DNA from 3 places in the Streptomyces sp. NPDC002092 genome. Region 2 is predicted to be linked to each of the others. Evidence: riboswitches for the same ligand, from Rfam matches in the RefSeq annotation. Region 2 holds a riboswitch; each other region holds the start of a gene.
The links. Region 2 has a riboswitch for cyclic di-AMP ahead of ACWCRD_RS41445 (transglycosylase SLT domain-containing protein). Riboswitches for the same ligand answer to the same signal wherever they lie in the genome.
Positions count from the first base shown of each region.

Region 1: linked by a shared signal. The riboswitch ahead of ACWCRD_RS36990 (M23 family metallopeptidase) and the one ahead of ACWCRD_RS41445 (transglycosylase SLT domain-containing protein) in region 2 are both predicted to bind cyclic di-AMP.
Region 3: linked by a shared signal. The riboswitch ahead of ACWCRD_RS27775 (M23 family metallopeptidase) and the one ahead of ACWCRD_RS41445 (transglycosylase SLT domain-containing protein) in region 2 are both predicted to bind cyclic di-AMP.

Region 1 covers NZ_JBSFDG010000020.1:145,596-151,490, forward strand. Annotated here, with positions in the region: gene ACWCRD_RS36970 (dihydrofolate reductase family protein) at 1-274, shown strand, start outside; gene ACWCRD_RS36975 (alginate lyase family protein) at 493-1,716, shown strand; tRNA gene ACWCRD_RS36980 (tRNA-Met) at 1,817-1,890, shown strand; gene ACWCRD_RS36985 (PP2C family protein-serine/threonine phosphatase) at 2,021-3,106, shown strand; cyclic di-AMP (ydaO/yuaA leader) riboswitch at 3,271-3,427, shown strand; gene ACWCRD_RS36990 (M23 family metallopeptidase) at 3,440-4,465, shown strand; gene ACWCRD_RS36995 (aldo/keto reductase) at 4,574-5,524, shown strand; gene ACWCRD_RS37000 (PrsW family intramembrane metalloprotease) at 5,537-5,895, opposite strand, start outside.
Region 2 covers NZ_JBSFDG010000029.1:65,950-71,844, forward strand. Annotated here, with positions in the region: gene ACWCRD_RS41430 (carboxylate--amine ligase) at 1-752, shown strand, start outside; gene ACWCRD_RS41435 (NAD(P)-binding domain-containing protein) at 820-2,022, shown strand; gene ACWCRD_RS41440 (HAD family hydrolase) at 2,157-3,020, shown strand; gene ACWCRD_RS41445 (transglycosylase SLT domain-containing protein) at 3,142-3,624, opposite strand; cyclic di-AMP (ydaO/yuaA leader) riboswitch at 3,629-3,797, opposite strand; gene ACWCRD_RS41450 (polyprenyl synthetase family protein) at 4,476-5,486, shown strand; gene ACWCRD_RS41455 (CHRD domain-containing protein) at 5,658-5,895, shown strand, end outside.
Region 3 covers NZ_JBSFDG010000012.1:233,409-239,303, forward strand. Annotated here, with positions in the region: gene ACWCRD_RS27760 (bifunctional acetate--CoA ligase family protein/GNAT family N-acetyltransferase) at 1-681, opposite strand, end outside; gene ACWCRD_RS27765 (HPr family phosphocarrier protein) at 890-1,171, shown strand; gene ACWCRD_RS27770 (GntR family transcriptional regulator) at 1,312-2,004, opposite strand; gene ACWCRD_RS27775 (M23 family metallopeptidase) at 2,191-2,955, opposite strand; cyclic di-AMP (ydaO/yuaA leader) riboswitch at 2,968-3,164, opposite strand; gene ACWCRD_RS27780 (M16 family metallopeptidase) at 3,368-4,756, opposite strand; gene ACWCRD_RS27785 (M16 family metallopeptidase) at 4,753-5,895, opposite strand, start outside.

The DNA.
Region 1 (5,895 bases), on a different contig from region 2:
CGCCAAGCTGGACCCGGCCGACCCGAGGCTGGCGTCGGCAACGGTCTACAGCAGCCTGGAACCCTGCGCCCACCGCGCCTCCCGCCCCAAGCCCTGCGCACGGCTGATCCTCGACGCGGGGGTACGCCGGGTGGTCACGGCCTGGCGCGAGCCGGACACCTTCGTGACAGGGGCGGACGGGAGCGGGCTGCTGGCGGGGCGGGGGGTCGAGGTGGTCGTACTGGAGGAGTTTGCCGGGCGGGCGAAGGCGCCGAACGAACATTTGTTGCGGTGACTGTGTCGGGGGATGCTTCAGCGCCGTACCGCACCTTTCAGCCTGTCCGGCGTTTGAGGACGAGGCCGTTCAGGCCGACAGCGGCGGTGCTCGGGGCGGCAGCCCCCAGCACCGCCCGCGCACAACCCCCCGCACCGGCCGATCGGCCCAACAGATCCTGCGCCCGACCTCCGGAAGGGCGACCCTGACCGTACCGGCCGGAGGCGATCGCGGAGGTAGTGCCAGTGAGGTCAGTTCCCAGACGTGCGGCGGCAGTTCTCCTCGTCCTCCTGCTGACGGCGCTCGTCGCCTCCTGCGGCACCGACCCCGGCACCCGCACCATGGCGAGGGCGCTGCCCCCGGGCGCACCGTTCACCCACCCCGGTGTCCTCGTCAGCCAGGCCCAGCTGGACGTCGTACGCAAGAACGTCATCGCGGGCAAGCAGCCCTGGCTGCAGGCGTTCCTCGACATGCGGGACAGCAAGTACGGGTCGTACAAGTACACGGCCCAGCCGACCGCGGTCGTCAACTGCCCCTGGGGCGGCAAGGGCGCGAAGGGCTGTCTTGAGGAGCGGCAGGACGCCATCGCCGCCTACACGCAGGCGCTCCTGTACAGCGTCACCGGCGAGCGGCAGCACGCCCTCAAGGCCCGGGAGATCATGGACGCCTGGTCGGCGCAGCTGAAGCGGCACACGGCGCAGGACGCCCAGCTGCAGTCCTCCTGGGCCGGGTCGACCTGGGCGCGGGCCGCGGAGATCATCCGGTACGCACCGGGCGCCGGCTGGCCCGCCGACCGCGTACGGCGGTTCACGGCCATGCTGCGCACCGCCTACCTCCCCGAGGTCACCAGGGACCTTCCCGACTACAACGGCAACTGGGACCTCGCGATGACCGACGCCGCCATCGGGATCGCCGTCTTCACCGACGACCACAAGACCTTCGACACCGCCGTCAAACGCTTCCGCGGCCTGGTGCCCGACTACTTCTATCTGCGCAAGGACGGCAAGATCCCGCTCACCCCGGCCGGCTCCGACGCCAACACCGTGCAGAAGCTGGAGACGTACTGGTTCAAGGAGACGAAGTTCGAGGACGGCATCGCGCAGGAGACCTGCCGCAACTTCAAGCACGTCGGCTACTCCCTCGCCGCCACCGCGCACATCGCCGAGACCGCCTGGCACCAGGGTGTCGACCTGTACGGCGACGTCAAGGACCGGCTGAAGGCGGCCCTCGACTTCCACGCCCGCTACGAGATGGGGGCCAAGCCTCCGCGGTGGCTGTGCGGCGGCAGGGTCGTCGGGAACATGGGCCCCGACCTGGAGGTCGCCCTCAACCACCTGGAGAACCGGCTCGGCACCCCCGTCCCGGCCGCCCACAAGCTGGTCGAGCAGACCCGCCCGGCCGGCACCGACGACCTCTTCGTCTCCTGGGAGACCCTCACCCACGCGGACAACCCGGCCGCCTGACGGAGGCCCTGCGGACCCCCGAAAAACGCAGGTGAACGGGAGCGGAGACAAACCCTGGCGCAGACAGCCCCGCGGATGGCGTATGCTGGTTACACAACGACGCGGGGTGGAGCAGCTCGGTAGCTCGCTGGGCTCATAACCCAGAGGTCGCAGGTTCAAATCCTGTCCCCGCTACTCAAGGCTCAGGGCCGGAGTCCAGTCACTGGACTCCGGCCCTGAGTGTTTCCCCCGGTCGGGGGCCTGAGTGTGCTCCCCCGGTCGGACCATCCGGCTCGCCCCGCGCCGCCGCACCGGGAAACCTGGAGTGGTGGAGCAGGAGGGGCCGATCTCATACGCACGCACCTTCGTGCGGCTGCTCCCGGCGCTGCTGATCGTCGGCGGGACCTTCTACGACTACCTCACCCCGTCGCGGTTCACGGCCGGCCCCCTCTTCACCGCCGCGCCCCTGGTCGCCGCCCCGCTCTACTCACGCCGCGGCACGGTCCTCACCGGCCTCGCGACCGTCCTCGTCGTCACCGCGATCCACGCCCAGGTGGGCATCCTCCTCCAGGTGGAGGCGATCACCGAGCTGGCCACCATCGCGACGGTCTCCGTCCTGGCCGTCCTCATCAACCTCCTCGTCCGCCGCAGCCGCGAGGAGCTCGCCTCGCAGCGCGAGATCGCCGAGGCCGCCCAGCGCGCGGTGCTGCCCGAACCCGCCGAGCAGATCGGAGGGTTCGCGATCGCGGCACGGTACGAGGCCGCGCAGGCGGACGCGTCCATCGGCGGCGACCTGTACGCCGTGCAGGACAGCCCGCACGGCGTACGGCTGGTCGTGGGTGACGTGCGCGGAAAGGGGATGGGGGCGGTGGCCGCCGTGGCCGTCGTCATCGGGGCGTTCCGGGAGGCCGCCGAGCAGGAGGCCACGCTGGAGGCGGTCGCGCAGCGGCTGGACCGGGCGCTGGCGCGCGAGGCGGCGCGGCGCGAGGGCATCGAGTTGTTCGAGGGGTTCACCACCGCCGTGCTCGCCGAACTCCCGCACGGCGAGGGCGTCGTCCGTATCGTCACCCGCGGCCACCCGCCCCCGCTGCTGCTGTGCCCCGACGGCACGGTGCACACCCTGCACGCCCGCGAGCCCGCGCTGCCGCTCGGCATGGCCGACTTCGGGAGCCGGCCCGACCGAGCGGAGGAGATCGCGTTCGGCAGCGGGGCCACGCTGCTGCTGTACACCGACGGGCTGTCCGAGGCGCGGGACGAGAAGGGGCGGTTCTTCGAACCCGCGGACCGGCTTGCCGGCCGGGTCTTCCACGAGCCCGCCGCGCTGCTCGTCACCCTCGCGCGGGAGGTGCGCAGATACGCCGGCGAGGCCATGGCGGACGACATGGCGCTGCTCGCCGTACGACGGCCCTGAGGTTCCTGAGGCGCGGTCAACTCGCCCGTTTTTCACCGTTCATGCGCCGTCTGTCCAGGTCAGAAAGGTTAATGATCAAGCGGAACACCTTGGAAACGACACCCCGGGTCTATTAACGTTCGATAACGCAGCGCGGTCGTCCCAGCCGTCACAAGAGGCGGCTCCGTGCGCACGCGCCGAATCCCGCAAGGGAACCGGGGAACCACCACCCTGGGGTGAATCGCGCCGACACCGCCGTGGCAGCACGGCAGGTATACGCGCGTAGGAGACCTTCCTGCTCCGAACCCGTCAGCTAACCCGGTAGGCGAGAAGGAAGGAAAGGAGCACGCCCACGTGGCGTCCAACCCGCCTGCCCCACAAGCCCCGTTCGTGCCAAGCACCGAACCCTTCGGATTCGCCGGCCGACGCACCGACGAGGGCCCCTGGGAGGAGTGGAATCCCACCGAGGACTCCATCGCCCCCATCCGCGGCCGGCACCGCGTCGCCAAGCAGCGCGGCGGGGGACTCGCCCGCAGCTCCACGGTCCTGGGCGTCGGCGTCATAGCCGCCGTCGGCGCGGGCGGCATGGCCAGCGCCAACACCGGCAAGCCGCCGGTGTCGATCTCCATGCCCGATCTCGCCTCCGTGAGCCATGTGTTCGGCGGCGGCTCCGACGCCCCCAAGGGCTCCGCGACCGCGCTCAGCGATGTCGCCACCACCTCCGTCGGCACCGCACAGGGCGCCAGGGGTGCCGGTGAGGCGCTGCGCGACCGGATCATGGCGCAGGCCGCGTCGCAGCAGGTCCAGATCGACAGCAAGAGCCAGGCGGCCGGCGAGGCGGCCCTCGCGAAGCAGATCGACGACGCCGCGGCCAAGGCCGAGCAGGACGCCGCGGCCAAGGCCGCCGCCGCGAAGGAGAAGGCGGAGGCGGCGGCCAAGCAGGCAGCCGAGGACGCGAAGCTCGCGGAGCTGGCCAAGCAGTACACGCTGCCGGTCGTCTCCTACACGATCACCGGCACCTTCGGTCAGGCCGGCTCCATGTGGTCCTCCGGCTACCACACGGGCCTCGACTTCGCCGCCCCCACGGGCACGCTCATCAAGGCCATCCACTCCGGCACCATCACGCAGGCCGGCTGGGCGGGCGCGTACGGCTACCGCACGATCCTCACCCTCGACGACGGTACGGAGCTCTGGTTCTGCCACCAGTCGTCGATCAGCGTCAGCGTCGGCCAGAAGGTCAGCACGGGTGACGTCATCGGCCGCGTCGGCGCCACCGGCAACGTGACCGGCCCGCACTGCCACCTCGAGGTTCACCCCGGCGGCCAGGCCACCGGCATCGACCCGATGCCGTGGCTGCGCAGCAAGGGCCTCAACCCCTGACACCCGTACGCTCTCCGTCCGTACCCGGAGTGCCGTAGTCCGCTTGTTTACGGGATTTTTGCGCCCGCCGCGGAAGACCGGCCCCCGGGGCGGGCGTTGACGTAGACCATGACTTCTCCTTCTCTGCGCAAGCTCGGCTCCTCCGGCCTCGAGGTCTTCCCGCTCTCCCTGGGCGGCAACGTCTTCGGCTGGACCGCCGACGAGCCCACCTCCTTCGCCGTGCTCGACGCCTATGCGGCCGCCGGCGGCAACTTCGTCGACACCGCCGACTCCTACTCGGCCTGGGTCGACGGCAACCAGGGCGGCGAGTCCGAGACGATCATCGGCAAGTGGGTGAAGGCGCGCGGGAACCGCGACGACGTGGTCATCGCGACCAAGGTCAGCCAGCACCCCGACTTCCAGGGCCTGTCCGCCGCCAACATCAAGGCCGCCGCCGAGGCCTCGCTGCGCCGCCTCGACACCGACCACATCGACGTCTACTACACCCACTTCGACAAGCCCGAGGTGCCGGTCGAGGAGATCATCGGCGCGCTCGACGAGCTGGTGAAGGCGGGCAAGGTCCGGCACATCGCCGCGTCCAACATCTCCGCCGACCGGCTGCGCGCCTCCCTGGAGTTCTCCGACCGCGAGGGCCTGGCCAAGTACGTGGCCCTGCAGCCGCACTACAACTTGGTCTCGCGCGACACGTACGAGGGCGAGCTGCAGGACGTGGCGGCACGCTACGGCCTCGCGGCCGTCCCCTACTTCTCCCTCGCCTCCGGCTTCCTCACCGGCAAGTACCGCCCGGGCGCGAAGGTCGACAGCCCGCGCGCGGGCGGCGCGGCCAAGCACCTGGAGTCCGAGCGCGGGCAGCGGGTCCTGACCGCCCTCGACGAGATCGCCCAGGCCCATGACGCCCCGGTCGCCACGGTCGCCCTGGCCTGGCTCGCCGCCCAGCCGACGGTCGCCGCCCCGATCGCGTCCGCGCGGACGGTCGAGCAGCTCCCGGCGCTGCTGGCGGTGGGCGAACTGACGCTCACCGAGGCCGAGGTCGCCCGCCTGACGGAGGCGTCGGCCTGACCCCCTCGGGTCCTACGACCGGTACGGGTTGTACGCGGGATTCGGCACCGCCGGGTACCCGTACGCCCCGTACACCGGCCAGGGCGGCGGCGCCACCGGCACCGGGGGCGCCGTCATCCGCGCCGCGTGGTCCAGCGCCGGGCGCGCCACCTCGCGGCGGCGCCACAGCTCGTGCAGCAACTCCCGTTCCCTGACGACGAAGTCGGCGCCGGCGCGGCCACGGCGCCCCCGGTGCCGCAGGAAGGCCAGGGAGGTCGCGTACGCCTCGTACCGGGCGACCTCGCGTGCGGCGGGCTTGCCGAGGTGCTGGGCGGCGTGTTCGCGGGCCAGCCGGCGGGCCCGCATCGAACCGAGGGCGTAGGGCTCGGCGG
Region 2 (5,895 bases):
TGGCCAAGAACCGTGAGGCGTTCGTACGGCGCAAACGGCCGGCGGTGAACGGCACGACGCGGATCGCCACCCGCGAGGGCCTGCTCGGTCTCGCCCGCGACTGGGGTGAGTGCCCCGGGGTGATCCTCCAGGAGTACCTGCCCAGGGAGGACGCCGAGGACTGGATCGTGCACGCCTACTTCGACCAGGACTCGACGCCGCTCGCGATGTTCACGGGCGTGAAGGTGCGCTCCTGGCCGCCGCACGCGGGCATGACGGCCAACGCATACGTCGTCGACAATCCGGAACTCGCGGACATCGCCGCGCGTTTCATCAAACAGATCGGCTTCACCGGCATCATCGACCTCGACCTGCGCTTCGACCGGCGCGACGGACAGTACAAACTCCTCGACTTCAACCCCCGCATGGGCGCCCAGTTCCGGCTCTTCGAGAACGAGTCGGGGGTGGACGTCGTCCGCGCCATGCATCTGAACCTGACCGGCCGCACCGTCCCGGAGGGGGAACAGCGGGCCGGCCACCGGTACATCGTGGAGAACATCGACCTGCCCGCCCTGCTCGCCTACCGCCGCAGCGGCTATACGACGCCGCACGCACCGGCGCACGCGAGCGGGACGGAGCTGGCCTGGCTCGCGGGTGACGACCCGCTGCCGTTCCTCACGATGCTCGCGCGCTTCGTACGACCGGGCGCGAAGCACCTGTACCAGCTGTGGCGGACCAACCGCCGTGGCAGCACCACCAGTTCGGGCGGCTAGCCGACCGGTCAGCAGCCCGAGACGAACCACACGAAGTGACGAAGTGAGCGTCCTGGGGAGGGACTTCGTGATTCAACCGGTTGCAGTCATCGGCGCCGGGCCCTTCGGCCTGTCGACCGCCGCCCATCTCCGAGCCCGCGGACTGCCGGTCCGCGTCTTCGGCGAGCCCATGGTCAGCTGGCGCGACCACATGCCCGCCGGAATGCTCCTCAAGTCGACCCCGGTCGCCTCCAGTCTGGACGCGCCGCAGCAGGGCCACACACTCGCCGACTACTGCGACGCCGCCGGCATCAGGCGGCTGGTGACGGACGAGGACATCATCCCCGTCGAGACCTTCATCGCCTACGGCGAGTGGTTCCAGCAGAAGCTGGTGCCCGAACTGGAACAGGTGCGGGTGGTGTCGGTGGACCGCCACAAGGGCGGCGGCTTCGAACTCAAGCTGGACTCCGGCGAGTTGTTCACCGCCCGCGCGGTCGTCGTGGCGACCGGCCTGTCCGGCCTCGCGTACCTGCCGGCCGAACTGGCCACCGCCGCGGCGGACGGACCCACCCCCACGGGCCCGGTCTCCCACAGCTCCCAGCAGCACGACCTCACGCGCTACGCCGGCAAGGAACTGATCGTGATCGGCGCCGGCCAGTCCGCGCTGGAGACGGCGGCGCTGGCGGCGGAGGCGGGCGCACAGGTGCGGGTGGTCTCCCGCGGCCGCGGCAGGGTCGCCTTCGGCGCACCGCCGTGGAAGCAGCCGAAGCTGCGCCCCGAGTCGCCCTTCGGCCGCGCCTGGTCCCTGTGGGCCCTCAGCTACTACCCGCACCCCTACCGCTATCTGCCGGCCGAGGCCCGCCACTACCTGGTGCGGCGCGTCCTCGGTCCGCTCGGCGCATGGTGGCTGCGCGACCGTTTCGAGGGGAAGGTGCAGGTCAGCGAAGTCGACCGGATCGTACGGGCGGACGCGGCCGACGGCAGCCCCAAGTTGACGGTCCGCACCCACGCGGGCCGCATCCTGGACATGTCCGCGGACCATGTCATCGCGGCCACCGGATACCGGGTGGACATCGCGGCCATGGACTTCCTCGGCCACGAACTGCGCACGCGTCTCGCGGTGAGCCGCGGCACACCCAAACTGGGCGCGGGATACGTCTCCTCGGTCCCCGGCCTGTACTTCACGGGCCTGCCGGCCGCGGCGTCGTACGGCCCGGTCATGCGCTTCGTGTGCGGCACCGAGTTCGCCTCTCCGAGGCTGGCCAAACACCTGGCGGCAGCGCACGGCTAGGCAGCGGTCACGGGCCCCTGCCTGACGATGAAGAGCCCACAAGGATAGGCGAGTTGAGCGAGGGACGGTGGGGCAATCTGCCGTCGTCCGGTTCGCGATGAGTCGGTGGGGCGTCCTGTCCGTATTCTCTGATCATGGCCGCACCCACCGCATATGCACTCATCGCCACCGACCTGGACGGCACGCTGCTCAGAGGCGACGACACGCTCTCCGACCGGTCCCTCGCCGCTCTCGCACGGGTCGCCGGGGCCGGCGCCCGGCACCTGGTCGTGACGGGCCGGCCGGCCCCCAGGGTGCGGCCGCTCTTCGACCAACTGGGCGGCGGGGGGCTCGCGGTGTGCGGGCAGGGCGCGCAGGTGTACGACGTGGGCGCGGACCGTCTGCTGTGGTCCGTCACCCTGGACCGGGAGCTGGCCGAGACCGCCCTCGGCAAGATCGAGGCCGAGGTGGGCCAGGTGTACGCGGCTGTCGACCAGGACGGTGTGGAGGGACTCACCCTCATCGAACCGGGCTACCTGATGCCGCATCCGACGCTGCCGGCCGTGCGGGTCGACCGGCGCGACGACCTGTGGTGCGAACCCATCAGCAAGGTGCTGCTGCGCCATCCCGACCTGTCCGACGACGAGTTGGCGGCGACGGCGCGTTCTGTGGTGGGTTCGCTGGCCACCGTCACCATGTCGGGGCCGGGGACCGTCGAACTCCAGCCATGCGGCATCACCAAGGCGACGGGCCTCGCACTGGCCGCCGCGCACCTGGGACTCGGCCCGGAGCACACGATCGCCTTCGGCGACATGCCCAACGACATCCCCATGTTCGACTGGGCCGCCCACGGCGTCGCCATGGCCAACGCCCATACCGAACTCAAGGCGGTGGCCGACGAGATCACCCTGTCGAACGAGGACGACGGCATCGCCGTCGTCCTCGAGCGACTGTTCTTCGAGTCCGGGGAGCTCGCTGCAGTTCAGCCGCGCCCTGAAGGGGCGCGGGGCTGGGTCTGATGTGCGGCTCCGCCGCGATGGGGCTCCCCCCGCTCGAGCGAGGTTCGACAGTGGGGGAGCGACCAGCCGCGATGGTGCCGCTGAAGGCCGACAGCCCTGCGTGGCACTTCCAGCGGAGCGCTCAGTAGGCGCCGAAGACGTTGTCGATCGACCCGTACCGCGCGGCGGCGTACTTGCAGGCGGCCGTGATGTTCGCGATCGGGTCGAAGGGGTTCATAGCCGTGCCGGGCACGTGGTAGGCGAGGAACGTCGGGTCGATGACCTGCAGCAGTCCCTTGGAGGGGGTGCCGGCGACCGCGTTCGAGTCCCAGTTGTTGATGGCGGCCGGGTCGCCCGAGGACTCGCGGATGATGTTGCGGTAAATGCCGTTGTACGTCCCGGGAATCCCGTTCTGCTTCATGACCTGGAGGGCGCCCCGGATCCATCCGTCGAGGTTGTCGGCGTAGCCCATCGACTTCACGTTGGCCACGGTCGGGGTGGCCGCGGACGCGCTGTTCGCCCCGATGAGCGGAAGGGCGAGAACGGCGGCGCCCGTCCCGGTGACGGCGAGCTTGCGGGCGAGACGGTTGCTTCTGGGGCGGCGGTGCTGACCTGTTGCAGGCATGGCGGGATCCTCTCCGTCGCCTGCGAGGTGAGCTGTCGGGTTCGGGCGGGAGATGCCCGGCCGCGCCGCCCTACGGCAACGCGACTTCACCCCTAGCCGGCCCGGGGCGATGCCCGGTCCGGCGGCCTACCTGGTTCCCCCGCTCCTGCCGTGCGAGTCAGTTGGTCGATGGTCGTGCCCGGGCGGCGGCAGGATTCGGCGTCCACCCGACTGGCCGGGAACGTATGCGAGAGCACATGGCGGGAACAAGTGTCGACTTCACAGATCACACCTATTGACCTTGGTCTGAGGCTTATGAGGCACTTGATCCTTTGCGGTTGCCAAGGCTCAACTCGCGTACGGGGGAGGGGAAGCGGCGCGAGCGCGGCGCTCGTCGGCCCGCACTGCCGTGTGAGTCAAGTCACCGGCATCCGCAAGAACGGCAAATGGGGCAATGGCCTCAACTCGTGGTCAACCAGCCGCTCATCGCCACATGGGGGCGGAAGCGGAACCTGGCGTGTGGTGCACGTCGTTGTCATGACGGTCGCCCGTCGAGCACCCGGTGCCGGGATCCGGAGGTCCTCGTGAGTCGTTTCGTGAGGGAGGGGCGATCGGGCGTGCCGACTCGTGCGGACGCGCCGGGAGGCACGCCGAGAGGCGCGTCGGCCGACACCCCGATAGACAAGTCGATAGATATTCGTTCTTATCGGTTGATCAAAAACATACCGGTCGTGATCCGATACCGCCCGGGCTGGACGGGTGGGCGGCATCGGTGATCGAAAGGTGACCGGATACGCTGACTTGAGTGATGTCAGCGACCTATCGACAAACCGTGTAACCGCCAGTAGACACCAGCAGACAGGAGACCCCTCGTGACCGTCGTCGGGCCGTTCGGGCTGAGCGTGCGGGACCAGGCTCTGGAAGCCGATGTCCAGGCCGGATTGGCGGCCGTCGAGGAAGGTTTGCTCGAAGCCACCAAGAGTGAGGTGCCCTTCATCACGGAGGCCGCCCAGCACCTGGTGCGGGCGGGCGGGAAGCGGTTCCGGCCGCTGCTCGTGATGCTCGCCGCCCAGTTCGGCGACCCGTATGCGCCGGGGGTCGTGCCGTCGGCCGTGGTGGTGGAGCTGACCCATCTGGCGACGCTGTACCACGACGACGTGATGGACGAGGCCGCCGTGCGGCGCGGCGTCGACAGCGCCAACACCCGCTGGGGCAACTCGGTGGCGGTCCTCACCGGCGACTTCCTGTTCGCGCGCGCCTCGCACATCCTCGCCGACCTCGGGCCCGAGGCGGTCCGGGTGCAGGCCGAGGCGTTCGAGCGCCTGGTCACCGGGCAGATCCTGGAGACGGCGGGGCCGCAGGACGGCCGGGACCCGGTCGACCACTACCTGGACGTGCTCGGCGGCAAGACGGGCTCGCTGGTGGCCGTGTCGTGCCGCTTCGGGGCGATGATGTCGGGCGCCGACGAGACGGTCGTGGACGTGCTCACGCAGTACGGGGAGCGGCTCGGAGTCGCCTTCCAGCTGGCGGACGACGTACTGGACATCGCCTCCGAGTCGCGCGAGTCCGGCAAGACTCCGGGCACCGACCTCCGTGAGGGAGTCCCCACGCTTCCGGTGCTACGGCTGCGGGAGCGGGCGGCGCGGCTGGGGCTTGCCGAGGACATCGCCCTGTGCGAGCTGCTGGACTCCGACCTGAGCGACGACGCGCGGCATGCCGAGGCGCTCGCCGGACTGCGGGCGCACCCCGCGCTGGAGCAGGCGCGTCGGGACACGGTGCGCTACGCGGAGGACGCGCGGGCGGCGCTGGCTCCGCTGACGGAGTGCGACGCCAAGCTCGCGCTGATGGAGATGTGCGACGCCGTGGTGCACCGGGCCGGCTGAGCTGTCGGCCGAGCGGCCTCTGATCTGCGCTCCGGGTGATGTGATGCACATTACAAACCTGGACTGAGTCCAGAGTCGGATCACTTCCGTAGTGCTACCCAGAAGGCCGACGCAGGGGGTGTCGGCCGGTCTGTGTCGGCCGGTCTACGGGGAGAAAACAGAATCATGGGCATGAAGACGACGTTCTCGAAGCGCCGTAAGAGCCTGAAGGCCGCAGCTGTCGCGGTGGCCGCCGCCGGGGGGATCGCCGTCGCGGTGATCCCGGCCCACGCCACCGGAGGGGCCGTGTCCGACGGGACCGGGGGAACCCTTCTGGCCGCCAGTCTGCGCGGGGCCAACGAGGTGCCCGTGGCGGGCGGTCCGGCCGTCGGCGACCAGGACGGCGCCGCTCTCGAGTTCATCAAGGTGC
Region 3 (5,895 bases), on a different contig from region 2:
CACGCCTGAGGGGGTGCGGCCCGCACCGACGACGGCGACCGAGCCGGGCATGAGCAGCCGTCGTACGGACCGCGCCTCGGCACGCTGCTCACGCGCACGCTGGACGGCGAGGGAGCGGTCGGTGGGTTCGAGGTCGAACTCCAGGCGTACGACGCCGTCCTCGAAGCTGCGCTTCTGGGTGTACCCGGCGTCCGTGAACACCTTGATCATCTTGGTGTTGGCGGGCAGCACCTCGGCTGCGAAGCGGCGGATGCCACGCTCCCGGGCGACCGCGCCGATGTGTTCGAGGAGGGCGGAGGCGACACCGCGCCCCTGGTGGGCGTCCTGCACGAGGAAGGCGACCTCGGCCTCGTCGGCCGGGGCCGAGGCGGGCATGCCGTCGGCACCGATGCGGTCATAGCGTACGGTGGCGATGAACTCGCCGCCGACCGTGGCCGCGAGTCCCACCCGGTCCACAAAGTCGTGGTGCGTGAAGCGGTGGACGTCCTTGGCGGACAGACGAGGGTAGGGCGCGAAGAAGCGGTAGTACTTCGACTCGTCCGAAACCTGCTCGTAGAAGCTGACTAGGCGCTCGGCGTCATCAACGGTGATGGGGCGGATGCGCGCGGTGCCGCCGTCGCGCAGCACCACGTCGGCCTCCCAGTGGGCGGGGTACTCGTGCCGGTCCGGCGAGGTCTGCATGGGCCCCAGAGTACGGCTCGCGTCTGACAACGGCGCGAGGCAGTCTGTGGAGAACACGGCAGTCCGTCGAGAAGAGAACAAGGACGGAAGTCGGGCCGAGGCCGCGGCCCGACCGCCCACCCCGGACGGGACACAGAACCGCTCCGGAGACGTTTCACGTGTGGGAAACTGGTCTAGACAACCCTGAGACTCTGAAGGGCAGCATCACATGGCTGAGCGCCGCGTCAACGTCGGCTGGGCCGAGGGCCTCCACGCCCGCCCCGCTTCCATCTTCGTCCGGGCCGCCACGGCCGCAGGTATCCCGGTGACGATCGCCAAGGCCGACGGAAACCCCGTCAACGCGGCCTCCATGCTGGCCGTTCTCGGCCTGGGCGCCCAGGGCGGCGAGGAGATCGTCCTCGCCTCCGAGGCCGAGGGTGCGGACGTCGCCCTCGACCGGCTGGCGAAGCTGGTCTCCGAGGGGCTCGAGGAGCTTCCCGAGACCGTCTGATCACGGCACCACAGAAGGGCTCGTCCGAATTGCCGGGCGGGCCCTTTGCTTTTTCCGCGCAGGGGCGGTGGAATTATCGATCGCGGGCAGCAGAAATAATGCCCCCGCGAATTGTTCCCTCTTTGTATACGGCGCGCGTGTTAATGCCGCAGGCCCGACATGTTTACGGCATGTTGCGAGTTCCTCACACCGTTCGCCCGCTCCGGGCCGCCGAACCGCAGCCGGTGCACCGCGCTCGAACGCTCGGTGTGCAGCGTCGTCACCACCCGCGCGCGCTCGCTGTCGCCGCGGGCCACGGCGTCGACGATCGCGCCGTGCTCCGCCCAGGACTCCACGGGGTTGGCCGGCGCCTCCACCGCGTACATCCAGGCGATCTTGTGGCGCAGCTGGGTCAGCATCGAGGTCAACGCGGGGCTGCCGGAGGCCTGGGCGAGCGTCTCGTGGAACCAGCCACCCAGGGAGCGCAGATCCTCGCTGCTGCCCCTCCTGGCCCGCTCCTGGCCCAGTCTGACCAGGCCGCGCAGCACCTTGAGATGGGCGTCGGTGCGCCGCTGGGCGGCCCGGGAGGCGCCGAGCGGTTCCAGCAGCATGCGCATCTCCAGCAGGTCGGCGGCCTCCTGCTCGGTGGGTTCCGCGACGCACGCGCCCGCGTGCCGCCGGGTCACGACGAAGCCCTCGGCCTCCAGGGTGCGCAGGGCCTCGCGCACGGGGACGCGCGAGACGCCGTAGCGGCGCGCGAGGAGTTCCTCGGTGAGGCGGCTGCCGCGCTCGTAGACACCGGCGACGATGTCGTCCCGGATCGCCGTGCACACCGAGTGCGCCGGAATACGCATGACCGACCTCCGACTTAATCCCCGTGAAACGTCGATGATTGACGTGTATCGGTGACTCTATTGCACGGAGCCGGAATTTCCGACGGCGGGTTGGAATCCATGGATATTTTTTGGACAGCGGGGCGGCAGAAACACCGAAAGCCCCGGCTCGGGAGCCGGGGCTTCAGCAGATCCTGCGATCCGTCGTCAGACGTTCACGCCATGCGAGCGCAGGTAGGCGACGGGGTCGATGTCCGAGCCGTACTCGGGCGTCGTGCGGGCCTCGAAGTGCAGGTGCGGTCCGGTGGTGTTACCGGTCGCGCCGGAGAGGCCTATCTGCTGGCCCGGGGTGACCGTCTGGCCCACCGAGACGCCGATGGACGACAGATGGCCGTACTGGGTGTACGTGCCGTCGTTCATCTTGATCACGATCTGGTTGCCGTAGGCGCCGCCCCAGCCGGTCTGCACGACGGTGCCGGCGCCGACCGCGTGGACGGCCGTGCCGCTCGCGGCGTGGAAGTCGATGCCGGTGTGGCTGCCGGAGGACCACAGGGAACTGCTGGCCCGGTAGCCGGTGGAGACGTACGAGTTCGATATCGGCGCCACGAACGTGTTGAGGCGCTTGCGCTCGGCCTCGCGGGCGGCGCGCTCCTTGGCCTCGCGCTCCTGCTTGGCCTGGGCGGCGGCCTTCTCGCGTGCCGCCTCCAGGGCCGCCTTCTTGAGCGCGGCCTCCTCAGCGGCCTGCTTCTGGGCGTCGGCCTGGGCGTCGATCTTGTCGGCGATGGTGTTGCCGATGGTGATGACGGGGGTGAGGCCGGTCTGCTCGACGGCGTTGTCGGCGGCGAGCGCGGGGGCTGCGAGGCTGCCGATGACGCCGGTGGCGGCGAGGGCCGCGACCCCGGCGGCACGGGTGGTGGTGCGGTGCATCCGTGCGGGACGACGGTGCTTCCCGGTGGCGCGCGTGAACGCCATGTGGTGGCTGGTCCTTTCCTTCCCTCTCGCCTACCGGGTTAGCTGACGGGTTCGGAGCAGGAAGGTCTCCTACGGACCCCCTCGCTGCACGCGCGGGCGTCCGATTCACCCCAGGGACTTGGGCCCCTCCAGCCGCGAAGGCGGCGACAGGAGGGCGGGTCCCCGGCTCCCCTGGCTCGCGCCGTACGGGGACTCGGCGATGGCTGTCCGGTGCCGCGGATGCGGCGCGGTGCCTGACGGACAGCCCGGAAGACGCTAAGCGGGGCCGCTTTCAATCCCCAAACGGATCACGGCGTTTGTAGCGCATCCCACAGGGCAGACAGGCAACTCTCCTTCGATTCTCTGCCAATTCGGACATAAGAGGGCCCTGGTGACGCATCCCTCACCAGGGCCCTCCCACGCGCGCGTGCCGCTACTCGGCCGACACCACGGTGACTTCACCGATCCCGAGCGCCGCGACGGGCTCCTTGATCTGCGCCGCGTCACCGACGAGAACCGTCACCAGGCGGTCCACCGGGAAGGCGCTCACGACCGCCGCGGTGGCCTCCACGGTGCCGGTCGCGGCGAGCTGCTGGTACAGCGTGGCCTGGTAGTCGTCGGGCAGGTGCTGCTCGACCTGGTCGGCCAGCGTGCTCGCGACGGCAGCCGCGGTCTCGTACTTCAGCGGCGCCACACCGACGAGGTTCTGTACGGCGACATCGCGCTCGGCGTCGGTGAGGCCGCCCTCGGCGAGGGTCCGGAGCACCTTCCAGAGGTCGTCGAGCGCCGGGCCGGTGTTCGGCGTGTCGACGGAGCCGCTGATGGCGAGCATCGCGGCACCGGAGCCGTCCGGGGCGGACCTGAGGACCTGGCCGAACGCGCGCACACCGTAGGTGTAGCCCTTCTCCTCGCGCAGGACGCGGTCCAGGCGCGAGGTGAGGGTGCCGCCGAGGCAGTACGTGCCGAGCACCTGGGCGGGCCACACGCGGTCGTGCCGGTCGGCGCCGACGCGGCCGATGAGCAGCTGCGTCTGGACGGCACCGGGACGGTCGACGATGATCACCCGCCCGGTGTCGTCGGCGGTCACCGGCGGCACGGCGCGGGGTTCGGCCTTGGAGCCGGTCCAGGCGCCCAGGGTGTCGCCGAGCAGCGCGTCCAGGTCGATGCCGGTGAGGTCGCCGACGATGACGGCGGTGGCCGTGGCGGGCCGGACATGGCGGTCGTAGAAGGCGCGTACGGCCGCCGCATCGATCTTCTCGACCGTCTCCTCGGTGCCCTGGCGCGGGCGCGACATGCGCGAGGTCGCCGGGAACAGCTCCTTGGAGAGCTCCTTGGCGGCACGGCGCGAGGGGTTGGCCAGCTCGTGCGGGATCTCGTCCAGGCGGTTGCGGACCAGCCGCTCGACCTCGCTGTCGGCGAACGCGGGCGCCCTGAGGGCGTCGGCGAGCAGACCGAGTGCCTTGGCGAGACGGGAGGCCGGGACCTCCAGGCTCAGACGTACGCCCGGGTGGTCGGCGTGCGAGTCGAGGGTGGCGCCGCAGCGCTCCAGCTCGGCGGCGAACTCCTCGGCGGAGTGCTTGTCGGTGCCCTCCGAGAAGGCCCGCGCCATGATCGTGGCGACGCCTTCGAAACCGGCCGGCTCGGCCTCCAGAGGTGCGTCAAGGAGCACCTCGACGGCGACGACCTGCTGGCCGGGGCGGTGGCAGCGCAGAACGGTCAGGCCGTTGTCGAGCGCGCCGCGCTCGGGGGACGGGAAGGCCCACGGCTTGGCCTCGCCCGCCCGGGGCTGCGGGTGGAACTGCATCGTGGCGAGCTCGGTCACTTGGCCGCCTCCTCGTTCTGGTCGGTGGCTTCCACCGTGGCTTCGGACTCGGGGTCTTCAGGGAAGTCCTCGTCCTGGGTGTGCTCCGCGGACTCGGGCGAGAGCGGCTCGTAGACGAGCACCGCGCGGTTGTCGGGGCGCAGGCGGGCCTTGGCGACCTCCTGGACCTCCTCGGCCGTCACCTCCAGGACGCGCTGGACGGCGGTGAGGGCGAGCTGCGGGTCGCCGAAGAGGACGGCGAAGCGGCACAGTTCGTCGGCGCGGCCCGCGACCGTGCCGAGCCGGTCCAGCCACTCGCGCTCCAACTGGGCCTGGGCGCGCTCCATTTCCTCGGCCGTGGGGCCCTCCGCGGCGAACCGGGCGAGCTCCTCGTCGATGGCGGCCTCGATGACCGGCACCTCGACGTCCCCGGAGGTCTTCACGTCCAGCCAGCCGAGGGAGGGCGCTCCGGCCAGCCGCAGCAGGCCGAATCCGGCCGCGACGGCCGTACGGTCGCGCCGTACCAGCCGGTTGTACAGGCGGGAGGACTCGCCGCCGCCGAGGACGGTGAGCGCCAGGTCGGCGGCGTCCGCCTCGCGCGTGCCGTCCTGCGGCAGCCGGTAGGCCGCCATCAGGGCGCGCGCCGGGACCTCCTCCTCGATGACCTCGCGCAGCTGCTCACCGATGATCTCGGGCAGCGAGCCGTCGCGGGGCTCCGGCTTCCCGTCGTGCGAGGCGATGGACCCGAAGTACTTCTCGATCCAGGCGAGCGTCTGCTCCGGGTCGATGTCCCCGACGACCGAGAGGACGGCGTTGCCCGGCGCGTAGTACGTGCGGAAGAACGCGCGCGCGTCCTCCAGGGTCGCCGCGTCCAGGTCGGCCATCGAGCCGATCGGCGTGTGGTGGTAGGGGTGGCCCTCCGGGTAGGCGAGGGCGGTCAGCCTCTCGAACGCCGTGCCGTACGGCACGTTGTCGTAGCGCTGCCTGCGCTCGTTCTTGACGACGTCCCGCTGGTTCTCCATGGACTCGTCGTCGAGGGCGGCGAGCAGGGAGCCCATCCGGTCGGCCTCCAGCCAGAGGGCGAGCTCCAACTGGTGGGCGGGCATGGTCTCGAAGTAGTTGGTGCGCTCGAAGCTGGTGGTGCCGTTCAGCGAGCCGCC